DNA from 3 places in the Glutamicibacter sp. NPDC087831 genome. Region 1 is predicted to be linked to each of the others. Evidence: riboswitches for the same ligand, from Rfam matches in the RefSeq annotation. Region 1 holds a riboswitch; each other region holds the start of a gene.
The links. Region 1 has a riboswitch for S-adenosylmethionine ahead of ACIOJF_RS13455 (acyl-CoA dehydrogenase family protein). Riboswitches for the same ligand answer to the same signal wherever they lie in the genome.

Region 1 (5,386 bases):
CCGGTCAGGGCAATTGCGCCAACGATCAAGGCGGCGGCGGACAATGCAGTGCGGCGGGTGAGACGGTTCAAAAGCATGGAGAATCCTAGAATTGTGCGTGCAAGCGGTGTAGGTGAAAGGCAAAGAGGCCGCCGAATGGTTCGGGACCCACGGCGTGGCCGGGACTAGTGGTTGGTTGGGTCGACGCCGAGCAGGCGCAATAGGTGCAGGCGATCTGCAACGAACTTTTCATCGGTATGCCGGCGTGGATGCCCAGCTGAGATGGACAGATCTTCGATGACGCCCGCTGCACTATGCCCAGCGCCTCGCCCCAGAACAATCACGCGGTCAGCCAGAGTCAACGCCTCGTCCACATCATGGGTCACCATGAGAACGGTGGTGGGGAACGATGCGTGAATCGAGAGCAGCAGATCCTGCATCTTCAAGCGTGTCAGCGCATCGAGGGCGCCGAAGGGTTCATCAAGAAGCAATACACCCGGGCGCCGAGCCAGCGCGCGAGCCAGCGAAACCCGCTGCGCCATGCCTCCGGAGATCTCGCGTGGGCGCAAGCTGGCTGCATGGCTCAGACCGGTCAGCTCGATCAACTCCTCGATCAGCGTGTTGCCGGAGCGCTTATCGGTTTCCGGTGCCAGGCCCAGTGCAATGTTCTGGCGAACCGAGCGCCATGGCAGCAGCCGGGGCTCCTGGAAGGCAACGGCGCATAACTCGTTGATGCCGGTGACCTCGCGGGTGCCGGTGCGGATGGTGCCGGTGGTGGGGTGGTCCAAGCCCGATACTGAACGCAGCAGCGTGGATTTTCCGCAACCGCTGGCTCCAAGAATGGCCACGACTTGACCTGCTGGAATTTGCAGGTTGATATCGGCCAGGACGGTGCGGCTTTCCATCTTGGTGGTGAAGGTCCGCGACACGTTGCTGAACTGCACGTCCAGGGCGCTTGAAGCTGAGGCAACGGAAGCTGCCTCGGGCGCTGCAAAGGAAAGAGTCATGTTCATCTCCATCGGTCCTGGCGGTAGCACCGGCCTGCAGAGCAAAACTCCAAAGGTGGTTGCTGCGGCGTCAACGAGCCAGATCTCTCGGCCGCTCGGGATGGTTACGTGTCCATTACAACGAGTCGAACGATTTGAACGCAAATCTTGCGTAATATGAAAAAATCTTCGACAACTACGTCACATTGCCCAGAAATTTCGTTATTTATTTTATTGCAGGCCGGTTTGCTCGACATTAAGCAAAACTTTGCAACTCATCTTCGGCAGGACACGGATTAGGCTGTGAAATTTGAAGATGGGCACTTCCGGCACTGGGACGAAATGTGACTTCGCGGGTTGGAATCACCGGTTTATTACCGTTACAAATGAATTACGACCCATCCAGAGCGGCTGAGAGATCTGGCTCCACGACGCCGCAGCAACCACCCCAATAGCGGGACGGTGCTACCGCCAGGACCGATGGAAAGAATTGAGAACCCTGATGCCTATTGGTGAATCGCACAATGCCCTCGGACTGGACTTCAACCAGCTCAGTGACCCTTCGCAGGCCACCGCAATGGACCTGGACAAGTTTGAAGAACAGCTGCCGACTAGGCAATTGCTGAAAATCACCCCCGGACCAAGTGCGGATGAGCAATACGACCGGCTGGCCGAAATCTTCCGTCCCGTTTTTGCGCAGATCGCCGCAACCGCCAAGGACCGCGACTTGAACCGCGTGCTTCCTTTCGAGCAGGTAGGCCTGCTGAATCGCGAGCGGTTCGGTGCGTTGCGCCTTTCCGTTGCCGACGGGGGCTACGGCGCACGGCTGGTGGATGTCTTCCGCTTGCTCATCGAGCTGTCCGAGGCGGACTCCCACGTAGGCCAGCTGTGGCGTGCACATGTCGCATTCGTCGAGAACGTCTTGGCGCTGGAGGACGAAGAGCTGCGCAAGAAGTGGGTCGCTCGCATCGCTGCCGGGCAGATTATCGGCAACGCCTACACCGAACGCGGTGGCAACGCCCTGGGCACCTTGAACACCAAGGCCAGCACCGTGGACGGGCGCTGGGTGATCGACGGTGAAAAGTACTACTGCACCGGCACCATTTTTGCCGACTGGACCACCGTTGCCGTGGCCCACCCGGAGCTCGCCGGCCGCCAGATCGCCGTGGTCTCCACCCAGCGCAGCGGCGTCAAGATCCTCGACGACTGGGATGGGTTCGGCCAGGGCCTCACCGGAACCGGCACCACCGAATTCCACCAGGTCCCGGTGGATTGCTTCATGCCGCAGCAGACCAATGACTCCGAAGCGGCGATCTTCCAGCTGGTGCTCATGGCCGTGCAGGCCGGCATCGCCCGCGCCGCGCTGAACGACCTGCGTAGCGCGGTGCAGGCGCGCACCCGCATCTTCACCACCGGAACCGGGGTGCCGGTATACCAGGAACCCCAGGTCCTCCAGCTGGTGGGCGAAGTTTCCGCGGAGTCCTTCGCTGCCGACTCCGTGGTGATCGGCGCGGTACTCGAAGTTGAAGCCGCCTTGGGCGACCCGGGACTGAACGACGAAGAACGCTACGCAGTATGCGAGCTGGCCGCCAACCGCGCGCAAACCGTGGTGCAGCCACTGGCCATCGGCGTGACCAGCAAGCTCTTCGACGGACTGGGAGCCTCGTCCACCAGAAGCGGCTGCAACCTGGACCGGCACTGGCGCAATGCGCGCACCATCGCCACGCATAACCCGGCGATCTACAAGGCGCGCATCGTCGGGGACTACGAGATCAACGGGGTCCAGCCGCAGCGGCTGTCCGTCACCGGCGAAGATTCAACCCAGCGGGCTTGAGGGCCTGCGACGCAAACCAGCAACTTTCCACGATTACCGACCTATGGGGGCAAAGCCATGAGCGAGAACAAGCGCGAGATCCTATTCAACGCATTCGACATGAACTGCGTGGTGCACCAGTCGCCGGGCCTGTGGCGCCATCCGCAGGACAAGGCCTCGACCTACAACACCCTGGGCTACTGGACGCACCTGGCCAAAGTGCTGGAAAAGGGAAAGTTCGACGGACTGTTCCTCGCCGACGTGCTGGGCACCTACGACGTGTACAAGGGCACCAACGTCACCCCGCTGGGCTCCGGCGCCCAGGCACCGGTCAACGACCCGATGATGCTGGTTTCCGCCATGGCCGCCGTGACCGAGAACCTCGGCTTCGGCGTCACCGCGGGCACCGCCTATGAGCACCCTTACGCTTTCGCCCGCCGCTTGGCCACCCTGGACCACCTGACCAACGGCCGCGTGGGTTGGAATGTCGTCACCGGCTACCTTCCCTCGGCCGCCCGCAATATGGGCCAGGAAGACCAGATGGAGCACGACGAGCGCTACAACCACGCCGATGAGTACCTCGAGGTGGTCTACAAGCTGCTCGAAGGCTCGTGGGAAGACGACGCGGTGCAGAATGACAAGGCCACCGGCGTCTACACCGACCCGGCCAAGGTGCACCCGATCGAGCACGAAGGCAAGTACTTCAAGGTTCCGGGCATCGCCATCACCGAGCCGTCCACCCAGCGCACCCCGGTGATCTACCAGGCCGGCGCCTCCAAGCGCGGCACCGAGTTCGCCGCGTCGAACGCCGAAGCGATCTTCGTCAATTGCCCCACCCGCGACCTGCTGAAGGAAGCGGTCAGCAAGATCCGTGACGCTGCCGAGGCCGCCGGGCGTGGCCGCTACGACATCAAGGTCTTCGCCATGCAGACCATCATTACCGCCGAAACCACCGAACTGGCCCAGGCGAAGTTCCAGGACTACAGCTCCTACGTGGATATCGAGGGGTCGCTGGCACTGCTGTCCGGCTGGACCGGCATCGACATGTCCGTCTACGGCCCCGACGATGTCATCGGCGACGACGTGAAGTCCAACGCCATCCAGTCCTCGGTGGAAACCTTCAAGAAGGCCAGCGGCGATACCGGCAAGCCGTGGACCATCCGCCAGCTGGCCGAATGGATCGGCGTGGGCGGATTCGGCCCGGTCTCCGTCGGTTCGGGTGCCGAGGTAGCCGAGAAGCTCATCGACTGGGTGGACTACACCGATGTTGATGGCTTCAACCTCGCCTATGCTGTCACTCCGGGCACCTTCGAGGACGTTGTCGAGTACGTGGTTCCCGAGCTGCAGGCCCGCGGGGTCTACAAGACCGAGTACACCGAGGGCACGCTGCGCAACAAGCTGTTCGGCGCCGGCGACCGGGTGAAGGACACCCATCGCGCAGCCCAGTACAAGATCGCCAACCGGATGGCCACCCAAGCCTGAGCATCCGGCCCGCTGGCGCAATAGGCGGCGGCCTGCGGCAACTTCGAAAGAATGTTGCCGCAGGCCGCCGTTTTCGCTGCGCGCCTACTTGCTTGGCTTCAGCACCATGGCTGAACCGCCGCCGCGCCTGCTCGGCTCGGCTGCCGCGGTGAGCGTGCCGTCGGCAGCGATTTCCACCGCTTCAACGGCGCCGATTTCCGCTTGCGGGGTGAAGGAATCGCCAGCTGGCGTGAGTTTGTGGCCGAAGGCCTCAAGCGCCGGGCCGTAGGCATCGATGAACTCAGGTTCCGCCGTGACCGTGGCCGTATTGCGCTGCGAAGCCCGTGGTGCGGCAATGGCCTCGCTGATGCTCATGCCCAAATCGATGCGGTTCACCAGGGTCTGCAGCACCGTGGTGATGATGGTGGAACCGCCGGGGGAGCCGATGGCCAGCACCGGTTCGCCGTCCTGCAGGACAATGGTTGGCGCCATCGAGGAGCGCGGGCGCTTGCCAGGTCCGATGCGGTTGGGATCCTGCGGATCGTAGACCGTGGAGAAATCAGTCAGTTCGTTATTCAGCAAGAAGCCGCGGCCGGGAACCACCATGCCCGAGCCGCCGGTCTGCTCGATGGTCAACGTGTAGGAAACGACGTTGCCCCAGCGGTCCACCACCGACAGATGGGTGGTGGAGATGTTCTCCGTGTCCTGCTCTTCAACCGGTTCGCTGGTGGCAGCAGGGCAGCGGCCATCATAGTTTTCGATATCACCTGGAGCGACCGGCTTGGCCGCGGCTTGATCCGGGTCGATGGCGCACGCGCGATCTGCGCCGAACAGCTTGTCTGTCAGGGTCCGGGTCGGAACGTCGGCGAACGCCGGGTCTCCGACGAACTTGCCGCGATCAGCATAGGCGAGCGCCGTTGCCTCGAAATAATGGTGCAGGGCATCGGCCTCATCCATGGCCGCCACATCGAACTGCCCCAGGATGTTCAGCGATTCGCCGATGGTCGTCCCGCCGCTGGAAGAAGGTGCCATGCCGAAGACATCGTAGCCCCGGTAATCCACCTGGGTCGGTTCCTGTTCCACCACGTCGTAGCCGGCCAGGTCCGCGGTGGACAGCTGGCCTGCGGGAACCGGGAGGTCGGTGCCA
Region 2 (5,386 bases), on a different contig from region 1:
GTCATCGCGGGCGTAGAACTTCGGCGACAAGTTGGGATTGCCGCTTTCTTCATGGACCAGGAAAACTTCATGCACTGCGGCCTGAAGCAGTTCCTCGGCCTCAAGGTCATACACTTCCTGGTCGCCAGGGATCCCCGGGTAGAGGATCTGGAAGTCCAGCGCGGCGGTGTCGTTCGGTTCGTTATTCTCGTTGAATTCGCGCTTGTAGACCACGGTCGCCTGCACATAGGGCGGTTTCAAAGCAGGCAATTCCAGCTCGTCGCTAACGCTACGCAGCTCGAAACGGCGGGCCAAACGCGGGTAGGAGGATTCAAAGAAATCGTTGATCTCCGGCCTAGGCACGGTGACCGGACGGCGGTCAACATACCAGCGGCGGTGCGCGTCAGGAATCGGCTCAACACTTGGCGCGAGCCAAATCTCATCAGGCTGAGCCAACTGGGCATAGAAACCATGCTCGGCGATGACACCGCTTGGTGCCTCCGGATCGAGAATGAGATCCTGGTTTGCAATGTGCAGGACACCGTCCAATTGCAGCCGTTGCTCATCCAGGGAGGCCTGCATGCTGAAGCTGGCTGGAGCAACGATGCGCACGCGCTGCTCGGATCGGGTCGTGATCAGCGGAATTCCCAGCTCATCAGCTTGGTCAAGCAGTGGCCAGAGCAGCTCGGAAGCGTACTCGTCCAGGAACAGCCAGTCTTCATCCACCTTGAACTGCAGCTGGCTGTCGCTGCGCGCCATGGAGGCAAAGCGGGTAAACCAGTGGTGCTGCGCCCGCAGCAGGTTCCAGCCGTAGGTCTTGAAGCCCAGGGTGGTCCAGCGAAGCTGGCCACGAACCCAACGGCCTTCGGTGTTGCGAACCATTGGGCGCACTCCCAAGCGGAAGCGCTTATTGCGGGTCGGGTGCGGGATGGTTCCGGTCGGCATCCATTGTTGCTGCTGGGTGGCGTCCTTCGAATCGAAGAGCAGGAACTGAAGCGCCATCGGCACTACCGGATCGTGCTGCGAACCAAGCAGGCCATCGGCCGGGCCCGGCTCGGACTCTTCAAACCATGAATCGATTTGCTGCGACCAAACTGTGTTCGGCTTCTCTTCCCGGGCAGGCACGGGGCGTGGCTGGGAAGCGATCTTGTTGGAGACAATAGCCAGTGCCGCGATGTGCGAGCAGATGCCCGGTGCGTCGCAGGTGCACTCGCACGATTCGATCTTCCACTCTCCACCGTCCATGAGGACCTGGATCATCGGGGAGTATTCTTCGCCAGAATCGGTGACGGTGCCTTCGATCTGGTGGGTGCTTTCGTCGAATTCCACGTCAACCACGGAATTTGCTTCTGCAGCCAGGTTCTTTCCATAGAAGAAAGGAACGTTGCCCAGAAAAGCCAATAAGTGGCGGGCATCAATGGTTGGTGGAACAGATTCAATCATCCTCTCATCGTTTCACGTTCCGGGCCTTCGCGAAAGTTGAAGGGCCTTTCTGTGAATAATCACTATCTATGACGTAGCGTTGACGCATGTCCCAAGTGTGGCCCTACCTTCCAGCACGCGCAGTGAACATAACGACGCTCGTTGAATTCGACCGTCTCGCAGCCGAAGCGCTGGCTTCCCACCGCGCACGCGGAAAAGGCTGGCGAGTGCACCGTGTTGATCTGCGCGAACGGGATACCGTGCTGGAATCCTTGGATCTTTCCGAAGCGCTATTCATCGATTGCCAGTATTCCGCGCAAGGAGCGCAGATCGTGCAAGCCACTGGCGGGCTGTGCATGAGCTCGGGGGAGGAGCTTCCCTTCGAGACGGTGGCTCGCGGCTTGTATTCGCCGCATGAGTTGTACTCGGGGATCCGGACGCAGACCTACGAGCAAGTGCCTGATGCGAAGATCTACGCGTACTCCCAGCAGCATGCAGCGGTGAATTCCGATAGCGATAGCAATGCGCTGGCAAGAACCCTGCATGATCACCACATTGGCCAGGCGCTGGTCTCGGCGGTGTACGAGGGCACGTTCAAGGAAACCCCGATTATCGGGGTGATGGGCGGGCATGCGATGAGCCGGGGCACTGCGCAGTATGCGCAAGCTTTGGAGCTTGGGCGCATGATTACCCGGGCCGGCTACGCGGTCGCCACCGGTGGAGGCCCCGGCGCAATGGAAGCCGCCAACGCCGGTGCGTGGCTGGCCGATTACGGGCAAGAAGATGTCGCTACGGCATTGCAGATGCTGGCCGAAGCGCCAGATGCGATCCATCAGCGCACCGGCTGGGCGAGAACTGCGCTGATGGTCAAGGAGCGTTTCCCGAGCCAGCGGCAGTCCCTGGGCGTGCCAACCTGGTTCTACGGCCACGAGCCGCCGAATCTGTTTGCCACCCAGATTGCCAAGTTCTTCACCAATTCCATTCGTGAAGCGATTTTGCTGGAGCAGTCCAACGGCGGGCTGGTAGTTCTGCCCGGGGCCGCCGGCACGGTGCAGGAAATCTTCCAGGATGCCTGCGAAAACTACTACGCTACCGGTGCTCGCGTGGTGCCGATGGTGCTGATCGGCAAGGACTATTGGACGAGGGATCTGCCTGCTTGGCCGCTGCTTCAGGCCCTGGCCAAGGACCGTGTCATGGAACAGAAGATTGCTCTGGTGGATACCGCCGAAGAAGCGATGGAGTTCATCCAGAGCATGCAAACCCTGCGCCGGCGTACCCGGCGGCCGGAGAACAGCTAGAGCACGGCATGGAAAATGCCGGTACAGCCAAAGCTGTACCGGCATTCGAATCGCAGCAGGCTGCTATCCGATGCTGACGTCGAAGATCAGGCCCAAGCAGTAGGTGATGGCCGCTGCGCCCCAGCCGATGGCTAGCTGGCGCAGGCCGCGCTTGAGCGGGGAGGCACCGGAAAGCAGTCCCACGATCCCTCCGGTGATCATCAGGGCCACGCCTACCAGGACTACCGAGACGAGGATCGCGGTCATGCCGGAGAGCCCAAGGATATAAGGCAGGATCGGCACGACCGCGCCGGAAGCGAAAAGGATGAACGAGGTGGCCGCCGCGCCGGTGGCCGACCCCAGTTCCTGGTGCTCCTTCTCGAGTTCTTCGCCGCGGCCTTCCGGGTTCAACGAGAAGTCGGGGTTGCAATCGCAGGTGAACAGGCCCATGCGTTCTGCGGCCCGGTGCGCTGCATCTTCATCGCTCATTCCGCGGGCCTTGTAGATCAGCACCAGCTCGTTGGCGTCCAGATCGAGGTTCGGGGCGGCGGTTAGCGTGACCTGGGTTGGTCGCGAGGCGGTCAGCAGCTCGCGCTGGGAACGCACCGAGACGTATTCGCCAGCTGCCATGGACAGTGCGCCGGCCAGCAAACCGGCAACACCGGAGAACAGCACGAAGGTCGCTGAAACACCGGTCGCACCGATACCCATGATCAACGCCAGGTTGGAAACCAGCCCGTCGTTGGCGCCGAAGACCGCAGCGCGGAAGTTGCCCGAAAGGCGCGCACGGCCTGCTGTAGCCAGCGCCCGGACGACCTCTTCGTGGACCTGTTCGTCGGCCGCCATCTGCGCGGTGGCGTCCTTGTCGTCGCGGTAGGGCGAACTGCTTTCGGAGCGCTGGGCCATGGCCAGCACGAAGACCGAACCGAAATGCAATGCCAGGAAACGCAGCATGGTGCGTCGCAGCGACGGGCGGACTTCCTTGAAATGCTCGCCGAGCAGGACGCGCCAGTGGGATTCGTGGCGGGCTTCCGCCTCTGCAAGGCCCAGCAGGATTTGCCGTTCTTGACCGGTTTTCTTTTCCGCGAGGGCCCTGTAGATGGAGCCTTCGGCGACTTCATCAGCGAGATACTTGCGCCATCGCTGGATCTGCGCTTTGGTAGGTTCGGTTTCTGGGTGCTGTGGCATCGCGACGATGACTCTCCTGGAACATGGATTTTCCAATGAAACCCGTGGATCGGATCAACCACCCAGTTTAGTCAGGGCTCCTGCACTTGGGAATTTGGCAAGGCTAAAAGCAATTCTCTTGCCCGCGGGATTTCCGGCTACCGGCAGCACCAGCTGCAATTCAGAAGTGGCCGGATCATAGGTCGGCCTGCGGGCGCAACGGGCAATGAGCCGTTCAAGCCTGAGCGGATCTGCAACGTAGCGGGTGCGCCAGCGCCCCTCGGCCTTGAACTGCACTTGGCCGGTCTGGCGGTCGATGACGGGCAGAATCGGATATGCCATGGAGGTCAACTCTCTTGCGAGCTCTTGCCCGTGCACCTGTTGGTGCGCGGACCGCTTCCTCATCCGAACCACCCATGAACTTGGGGTTGGTGCGCGGCCAGTCGGAGCTTGGCGCCGCGTCTCGTGAAGCAACATTTCCGATGGTACCGCCGGCGGCAGGGCGCGGTGAAGTCCGAATGCGTAATATGACTGCGGCTCAGCTGCCCGGGGCAAAGGCATTGGCCAGTTGCTGCAGCTTCTCGCGTTGTTCGGCCCATTGCCCCGCGGTGTAGTCGGGCAGCAGATCCAGTTGCGCGGTCCAGCCAGCGCGGCCATCGAGCTGCTCGCGGATAATATCCAGATGCCCTGCATGCCGGGAGGTTTCGGCGAGCGCATGGATGAGCAGGTGATCCAAGGTGGTTTTGCCAGCTGGCCCCCACCACGGTACCTCTACGGGACAGTCCAGGGGCAGATCGCTGATGGCTTCATCGGCGAAGGCGATGGCTTTCCGATACAGGCCGATCAGCTGTTGCGCATCCATATCTGCTGGCGGGAGGAAATCCGCGTCGGGATCATGCGGCGCAATGAATTCGCGAACGTAGCGGTCATCGGCCCTGCGCTTGAGGCAGGTGCCGAAATATTCGTATTCATTGATCGCCAAATGGTGCAGTACTCCCAGGATATGGGTGCCTGTAGGGGTGAGCGGAGTGCGTGCCAGGTGTTCGGCGAGGCCTTCTGCCTTGTAGATCGCATTCTCGCGCGCGTCGTTCAGGTACCCGCAGAGCTTGTCCTTGGTGCTGTCCATGGGCAGAGTCTAGTGAGCGCTGCAGTCTCGCGGTAGAGGGCGCGGTGTGTTTACCATTGGTAAACTTGCCCCGCAGGCCTTGAAGCCAAAGTGGTTGCGGTTGTTGCTGCAGAAAACGTCGAGGAGCCAAACGATGAAAACCTTGCCAGTTGAACCAACCGGTGCCGCGATCAATATCGGTGCGAGGCTGCGCGGGGTGCGCCAGACCCAGCGTATGACCATTGACCAGGTCGCCGAGCTATCCGGACTGACCAAGGGTTTCCTCTCGCGTGTGGAGCGCGACCTGACCAGCCCTTCGGTTTCCACTCTTTTGCGGTTGTGCGAAGTGCTGGGCATGGAGGTCGGTACCCTCTTCGAGGTTCCTGAAACGAAACTGGTCCGACTGGAGCAGGCACCCCGTGTTTCCCTGGGCGGT
Region 3 (5,386 bases), on a different contig from region 1:
GCCAGATGCTCGCTGATCGGCTCCAGCGGCAGCTCGGCCAAATCCTTGACCAGCTGTCCCAGCACCTTCGGATCCCCGTAATGCGGTTCATGGGCGCTGCCGGGGATGAAAGACATGGCCACGGAGCTGAGTCCGTCGACGTGCAGGATCTCGGAGACCGCCACCGGAATCTGGTAGTTGAGCTGGCCCTCCAGCAAAGAAAGCAGCTTGACGGAACGGGGCATCTGCTCCGTGGCCGCTGGCGTGCGCGCCATGCGAATCACCGCTTGCGGATTGCCAATGACCACCTTGTGGAATTGTCCGCCTTCGTTCACCGCCGCATCTTCCCAGGAAAGATCGGGGCAGAGCTGACGGGCAATCTGCAGTTCTCCAATGGTGGCAGGACGGCTCACTCGCACTCTTCTCGTTCAGCTTGCTGGTGGTCTCAACCTCAGGCTATCGCAGGTTTGCCACGTGGCTGCTCAGTGCGCGCACAGCCAGATCAGCCTATGATCGGAAACGTGAACGCTGAACAAGTTAAGCAGACAGCAACCCGCAAGACCCTCAAATTCGAGATCGTCTTGGTTCTTGCCCTGTCGTTGGGACAAAGCGCGGTCTACTCGCTGCTGAGCTTTGCCGACAAGGTCACCCGAGCACCACTGCGCGAGCAGACTACATCGCTGAACAACCCGCTGAGCACCCGCGAGTTCTTTGATTTCTCCTACCAGCTGCTGGACATCTTCTTTGCCTTGGTACCCGTCGTGCTGGCGCTCTACCTGATGAAGCGCACGACCGGACGAACCATCCGGGACATCGGTTTCGATATGCGCAAGCCGGGCAAGGACGCACTGCTCGGGGCGGGGATGTTCTTGGCCATGGGAGTGGGAACGCTGGGCGTCTATGCCGCTGGACGGGCACTGGGCGTCACCACGGCACTGTCAGCAGCGAATCTTGGCGATTATTGGTGGAGCGTCCCAGTGCTTCTGCTGTCGGCTGCACGTCATGCAATCCTCGAAGAAGTGCTGATGCTCGGATTCCTGTTCACCTACGCCAAGAAATTGAAGCTGGGCCTGTGGAGCACCATTATTGGTTCTGCGATGATCCGAGGCAGCTACCACCTGTACCAGGGGGTGGGGCCGATGATCGGCAATATGCTCATGGGCGTCGTCTTCGGCTGGGTATACCAGAAGTACGGGCGGGTGATGCCGCTGGTCATCGCGCATTTCCTGCTCGATGCCATCGGCTTCGTGGGATACGCCTTGGTCGGGCCGGCCATCGGAATCGGCCAGTAGCGCCGGTAAGCTGAGCCAATGCAGATTACCGTGCTGCGCGAGGAGGACCTTCGCCAAGCAGTTGAATTGTGGGAAGCAACTGGGCTGACTCGTCCGTGGAATGATGCGCTCGCCGACGCCCGACGGGCTTTGGCCGAGCCTACTTCCACGGTGCTGTCCATCGTTGAGAACGATCAACTCATGGCTACTGCGATGGTTGGCCATGATGGCCACCGAGGTTGGCTCTACTATGTTGCGGTGGATCCGTGCCGGCAGGGCAACGGCCTGGGAAGGGCGCTGGTGGATGCTGCTGTCCTGTGGCTGCGGGATCGCGGCGTGCCCAAGGTGCAGCTCATGGTCCGCGGGGAGAACTCTGCCGTCATCGATTTCTATGAACGACTGGGCTTCGAAGATCAGCACGTCGTGGTCCTGGGGAAGCGGCTGGACCGGCCTTAAGGAAAAGAAAGTAGGTGGGGACGCCATTGTCCCCGCCTACTTGCGATCTCTGCGGAACTGTTTACAGCACCACGGTTCCGGACTCGGTCTCAAAGGTAACCGACATGATGCCCGGAGTGCCATTCGGCGCTTCATATTGCATGGTGACAGCGCCCAAATTGACGTTCTGCGGCTGGCCCAGCCAATCCAGCACCCGTTCACGCGAGCCGGCGATGGAGATCTGGCTGATGGCGCCGGCAGGTTCCAGCGCCTTGGACGGATGCAGCTCCTCGGATCCTTCATCCCAGGAAATCAGGTACGGGCACTGCGGATCGGCGATCAGGCCCTTGATGCCAATCTGCTGCCAGGTCAGTTCGCGGCCATCAGGGAACTTCCGGTTGCCCGGCACCGACTTGCGGCCCAAGCGGTCCTCGGCACTGGATAGATCCTCCACCGAGACGCACCAGCCCATCCAGCCGCCGCCGAGCTCCGAACGGGCGCGAACCGCCTGTCCGAAGGGTGCCTTGTCGCTGGCCGGGTGGTTCAGGACTTCAACCACCTCCAGGTACTGGCCATGCTTGAGCGGGAAGATGACATTGCGTGTTCCGAATCGTGGATGCACGCCGCCCTTGACGAATTCCAGTCCAAGGGACTCGGAGATTCTTTCAGCGGTTGGCAACAGCCCGTCCGGGCCGCATGCATAACTTACGTGATCTAGCCTCATCATGTGCCCATCATGACAACATGTGATGCGAGTCTCTACTTAGGCACACCTAAGTTCCGTGATGCTATCGAATACTCTGCGATGAACCTGCAATATTCGCGAAATATGACCGATTGAGTCCAATCACCAGCCCTTGCGTTGCAAAGATCTTCGGTTTTCGGGCAAACTGGTACCAGGTCATGAGTCCCAGTAACAAGCCCCGGCTTACTGGGCGGCAACCCTCCAACCGCGGTGGGGTGCCCCGGGTGAAGACCTGGCCCTTGAACGCACAAGGCATCAAGGACAAGCGCGGGTTACCCCTGGAAGTCGTCACGATATGGTGCTTCCTGTCGGTGTCTTTTCAGTGGCGTACCCCCATAGTCATGAAACGCTATTTGGAGGAAACCATGAGCAATAACTGGTCATTTGAAACCCGTCAGATCCACTCCGGCCAGACCCCGGATCCGACGACCGGGGCACGGGCTCTCCCGATTTTCCAAACCACCTCTTTCGTCTTCCCCAGCGCCCAGAGCGCTGCTGCACGTTTCGCGCTGCAGGAACTGGAGCCGATCTACACCCGTATCGGCAACCCGACCACCGACGCGGTGGAAACCCGCATCGCTGACCTGGAGGGCGGCGTTGGAGCACTGCTGCTCTCCTCGGGACAGGCTGCCACCACTTTCGCCATCTTGAATTTGGCCGAAGCCGGCGACCACCTGGTGGCCAGCCCCAGCCTGTACGGCGGAACCCAGAACCTGCTCAAGCACACGCTCAAGCGCCTGGGCATCGAGGTCACCTTCGTTTCCGACCCGGACAACCTGGATGATTGGCGCGCCGCGGTGCGTCCGAACACCAAGGCCTTCTTCGGGGAAACCATCTCCAATCCGCGACAGGACGTCCTGGACATCGAGGGCATCTCGGCGATCGCCCACGAAGCTGGCGTGCCGCTGCTGGTGGACAACACCCTGGCCACCCCGTACTTGATCCGCCCGATCGAGTGGGGCGCGGATATCGTGATCCATTCAGCCACCAAGTTCCTCGGCGGACACGGCAGTGCCATTGCCGGTGTCATCGTGGACTCGGGCAACTTCGACTTCGCCAAGGACGCCGACCGCTTCCCGGGCTTCAACACCCCGGACGAGTCCTACAACGGCCTGGTCTTCGCCCGCGACCTGGGTGTCAACGGCATCCTGGGCGCCAATCTGGCCTACATCCTCAAGGCCCGCGTGCAGTTGCTGCGCGATTTGGGTTCCTCGGTTGCGCCGTTCAACGCGTTCTTGATCGCGCAGGGCCTGGAAACCTTGTCGCTGCGCATTGAGCGCCACGGCCAGAATGCCGTAGAAGTTGCCAATTGGCTCGAATCCCGCGAGGAAGTGCAGAAGGTCGCCTACGCAGGCCTGAAGTCCTCGCCTTGGCATGAGCGTGCGCAGAAGTACAGCGATCAGGGCGCCGGCTCGATCATCGCGTTCGAACTGGAGGGCGGTTCGGAAGCCGGCCAGGCCTTCGTGGACGCACTGGTATTGCACTCCAATGTCGCGAACATCGGCGACGTGCGCTCATTGGTCATCCACCCGGCCTCCACCACCCATGCCCAGCTCTCCGAAGCTGAGCAGGTTGCGGCCGGCGTGAGCCCGGGACTGGTGCGGCTGAGCGTCGGACTGGAGAAGATCAAGGATATTCTGGCCGATCTGGAACTGGGCTTCCAAGCTGTTGCAGCCCTCGAGAACAAGGAACTGCAGGAAACCCTCTAGGCATGGCATCCATTGTGACTACTGAAGATACTCTGCGCGCCGAAGAGCTCGCTGGCGGGCAAGACGGCATTTTGCGCCGTAAGTCCGTGGGGGAGCACCACTTCGAATTCGGTGGATTCCTTCCGGACGTGGTGCTGGCCTATGAAACGTGGGGGACGCTAGCAGCTGATGGCTCCAACGCGGTGCTCGTGATGCATGCGCTCACCGGTGACGCCCACGTTGCGCAAGGCGATTCGCAAAGCGCCGGCTGGTGGGAAGAGCTCGTAGGCCCCGGCGCCACGGTTGACACCAATGAGTACTTTGTCGTGTCCATCAACATGGTGGGTGGTTGCAATGGTTCCACCGGCCCCTCGTCCTTGGGCGACCAGGGCCTGCCCTACGGTTCGAGCTTTCCCTTCGTCACCATCAAGGACTCGGTGCGCCTTGAAGCTCGGCTGGCCAAGCAACTGGGAATTGATTCCTGGCATGCGGTCATTGGCGGTTCGATGGGCGGTGCGCGCGCGTTGGAATACGCCGTCGAGTTCCCCGACCAGGTCAAGAATCTCGTAGTGATGGCCTCGAGCGCGCAGGCGACTGCCGAGCAAATTGCCTTTGCACAGGTGCAAACCCAATCCATCCGGTTGGATCCGCACTTCTGCAATGGCGACTACTACGGCAACGATGCCCGCCCGGACGCCGGTCTTGGCTTGGCTCGCCGCCTGGCCCACATCACCTATCGTTCCGAGGCCGAGCTTGAAACCCGTTTCTCGCGCAACCCGCAGGATGGCGAGAAGCCAACGGGTCTGCTCGAGGGGCCTCGCGGGCGGTACCAGGTGGAAAGCTATCTTGACCATCAGGCCAGCAAGCTGGTGAATCGTTTCGACGCCAACAGCTACCTGGTGCTCACCGAGGCGCTGATGAGCCATGATGTGGCTCGCGGCCATGAATCCCTGGAAGCCGCCTTGGCGCGACTGGCGAAGGTCAACGTGGTGGTTGCCGCGGTAACCACTGACCGGTTGTACTTTCCTGAGCAGTCAGTGAAGCTGGCTTCGTCGCTGGCCAAGCCAAAACCGGTGCACTACATTGATTCGCCGATTGGCCACGATGGATTCCTGACCGATGCCACGCAGCTCGATGGCGTGCTTCGGACCTTGGTGTTCGGAGACTGAACCCCGGAAGGGGCTCGGGAAGATTTCAAAGCCTGAAGCAGTTCCGCCAGTAATCGGTGGAACTGCTTCAGGCTTTTCATGCCTACTTGGCGCTGTCGC

Region 2: linked by a shared signal. The riboswitch ahead of ACIOJF_RS16450 (hypothetical protein) and the one ahead of ACIOJF_RS13455 (acyl-CoA dehydrogenase family protein) in region 1 are both predicted to bind S-adenosylmethionine.
Region 3: linked by a shared signal. The riboswitch ahead of ACIOJF_RS11735 (bifunctional o-acetylhomoserine/o-acetylserine sulfhydrylase) and the one ahead of ACIOJF_RS13455 (acyl-CoA dehydrogenase family protein) in region 1 are both predicted to bind S-adenosylmethionine.

Annotation. Positions count from the first base shown of each region.
Region 1 covers NZ_JBIUVH010000004.1:96,623-102,008, forward strand. The annotation lists gene ACIOJF_RS13445 (aliphatic sulfonate ABC transporter substrate-binding protein) at 1-77, opposite strand, end outside; gene ACIOJF_RS13450 (ABC transporter ATP-binding protein) at 165-986, opposite strand; SAM riboswitch class I at 992-1,093, opposite strand; SAM riboswitch class I at 1,361-1,452, shown strand; gene ACIOJF_RS13455 (acyl-CoA dehydrogenase family protein) at 1,468-2,799, shown strand; gene ACIOJF_RS13460 (LLM class flavin-dependent oxidoreductase) at 2,857-4,260, shown strand; gene ggt (gamma-glutamyltransferase) at 4,345-5,386, opposite strand, start outside.
Region 2 covers NZ_JBIUVH010000006.1:41,877-47,262, forward strand. The annotation lists gene ACIOJF_RS16435 (DEAD/DEAH box helicase) at 1-1,422, opposite strand, end outside; gene ACIOJF_RS16440 (LOG family protein) at 1,509-2,699, shown strand; gene ACIOJF_RS16445 (VIT1/CCC1 transporter family protein) at 2,763-3,866, opposite strand; gene ACIOJF_RS16450 (hypothetical protein) at 3,921-4,187, opposite strand; SAM riboswitch class IV at 4,203-4,316, opposite strand; gene ACIOJF_RS16455 (DinB family protein) at 4,384-4,971, opposite strand; gene ACIOJF_RS16460 (helix-turn-helix domain-containing protein) at 5,105-5,386, shown strand, end outside.
Region 3 covers NZ_JBIUVH010000003.1:201,555-206,940, forward strand. The annotation lists gene ACIOJF_RS11715 (phosphotransferase family protein) at 1-392, opposite strand, end outside; gene ACIOJF_RS11720 (CPBP family intramembrane glutamic endopeptidase) at 489-1,271, shown strand; gene ACIOJF_RS11725 (GNAT family acetyltransferase) at 1,290-1,706, shown strand; gene ACIOJF_RS11730 (VOC family protein) at 1,768-2,412, opposite strand; SAM riboswitch class IV at 2,585-2,704, shown strand; gene ACIOJF_RS11735 (bifunctional o-acetylhomoserine/o-acetylserine sulfhydrylase) at 2,796-4,139, shown strand; gene ACIOJF_RS11740 (homoserine O-acetyltransferase) at 4,142-5,287, shown strand; gene ACIOJF_RS11745 (SGNH/GDSL hydrolase family protein) at 5,370-5,386, opposite strand, start outside.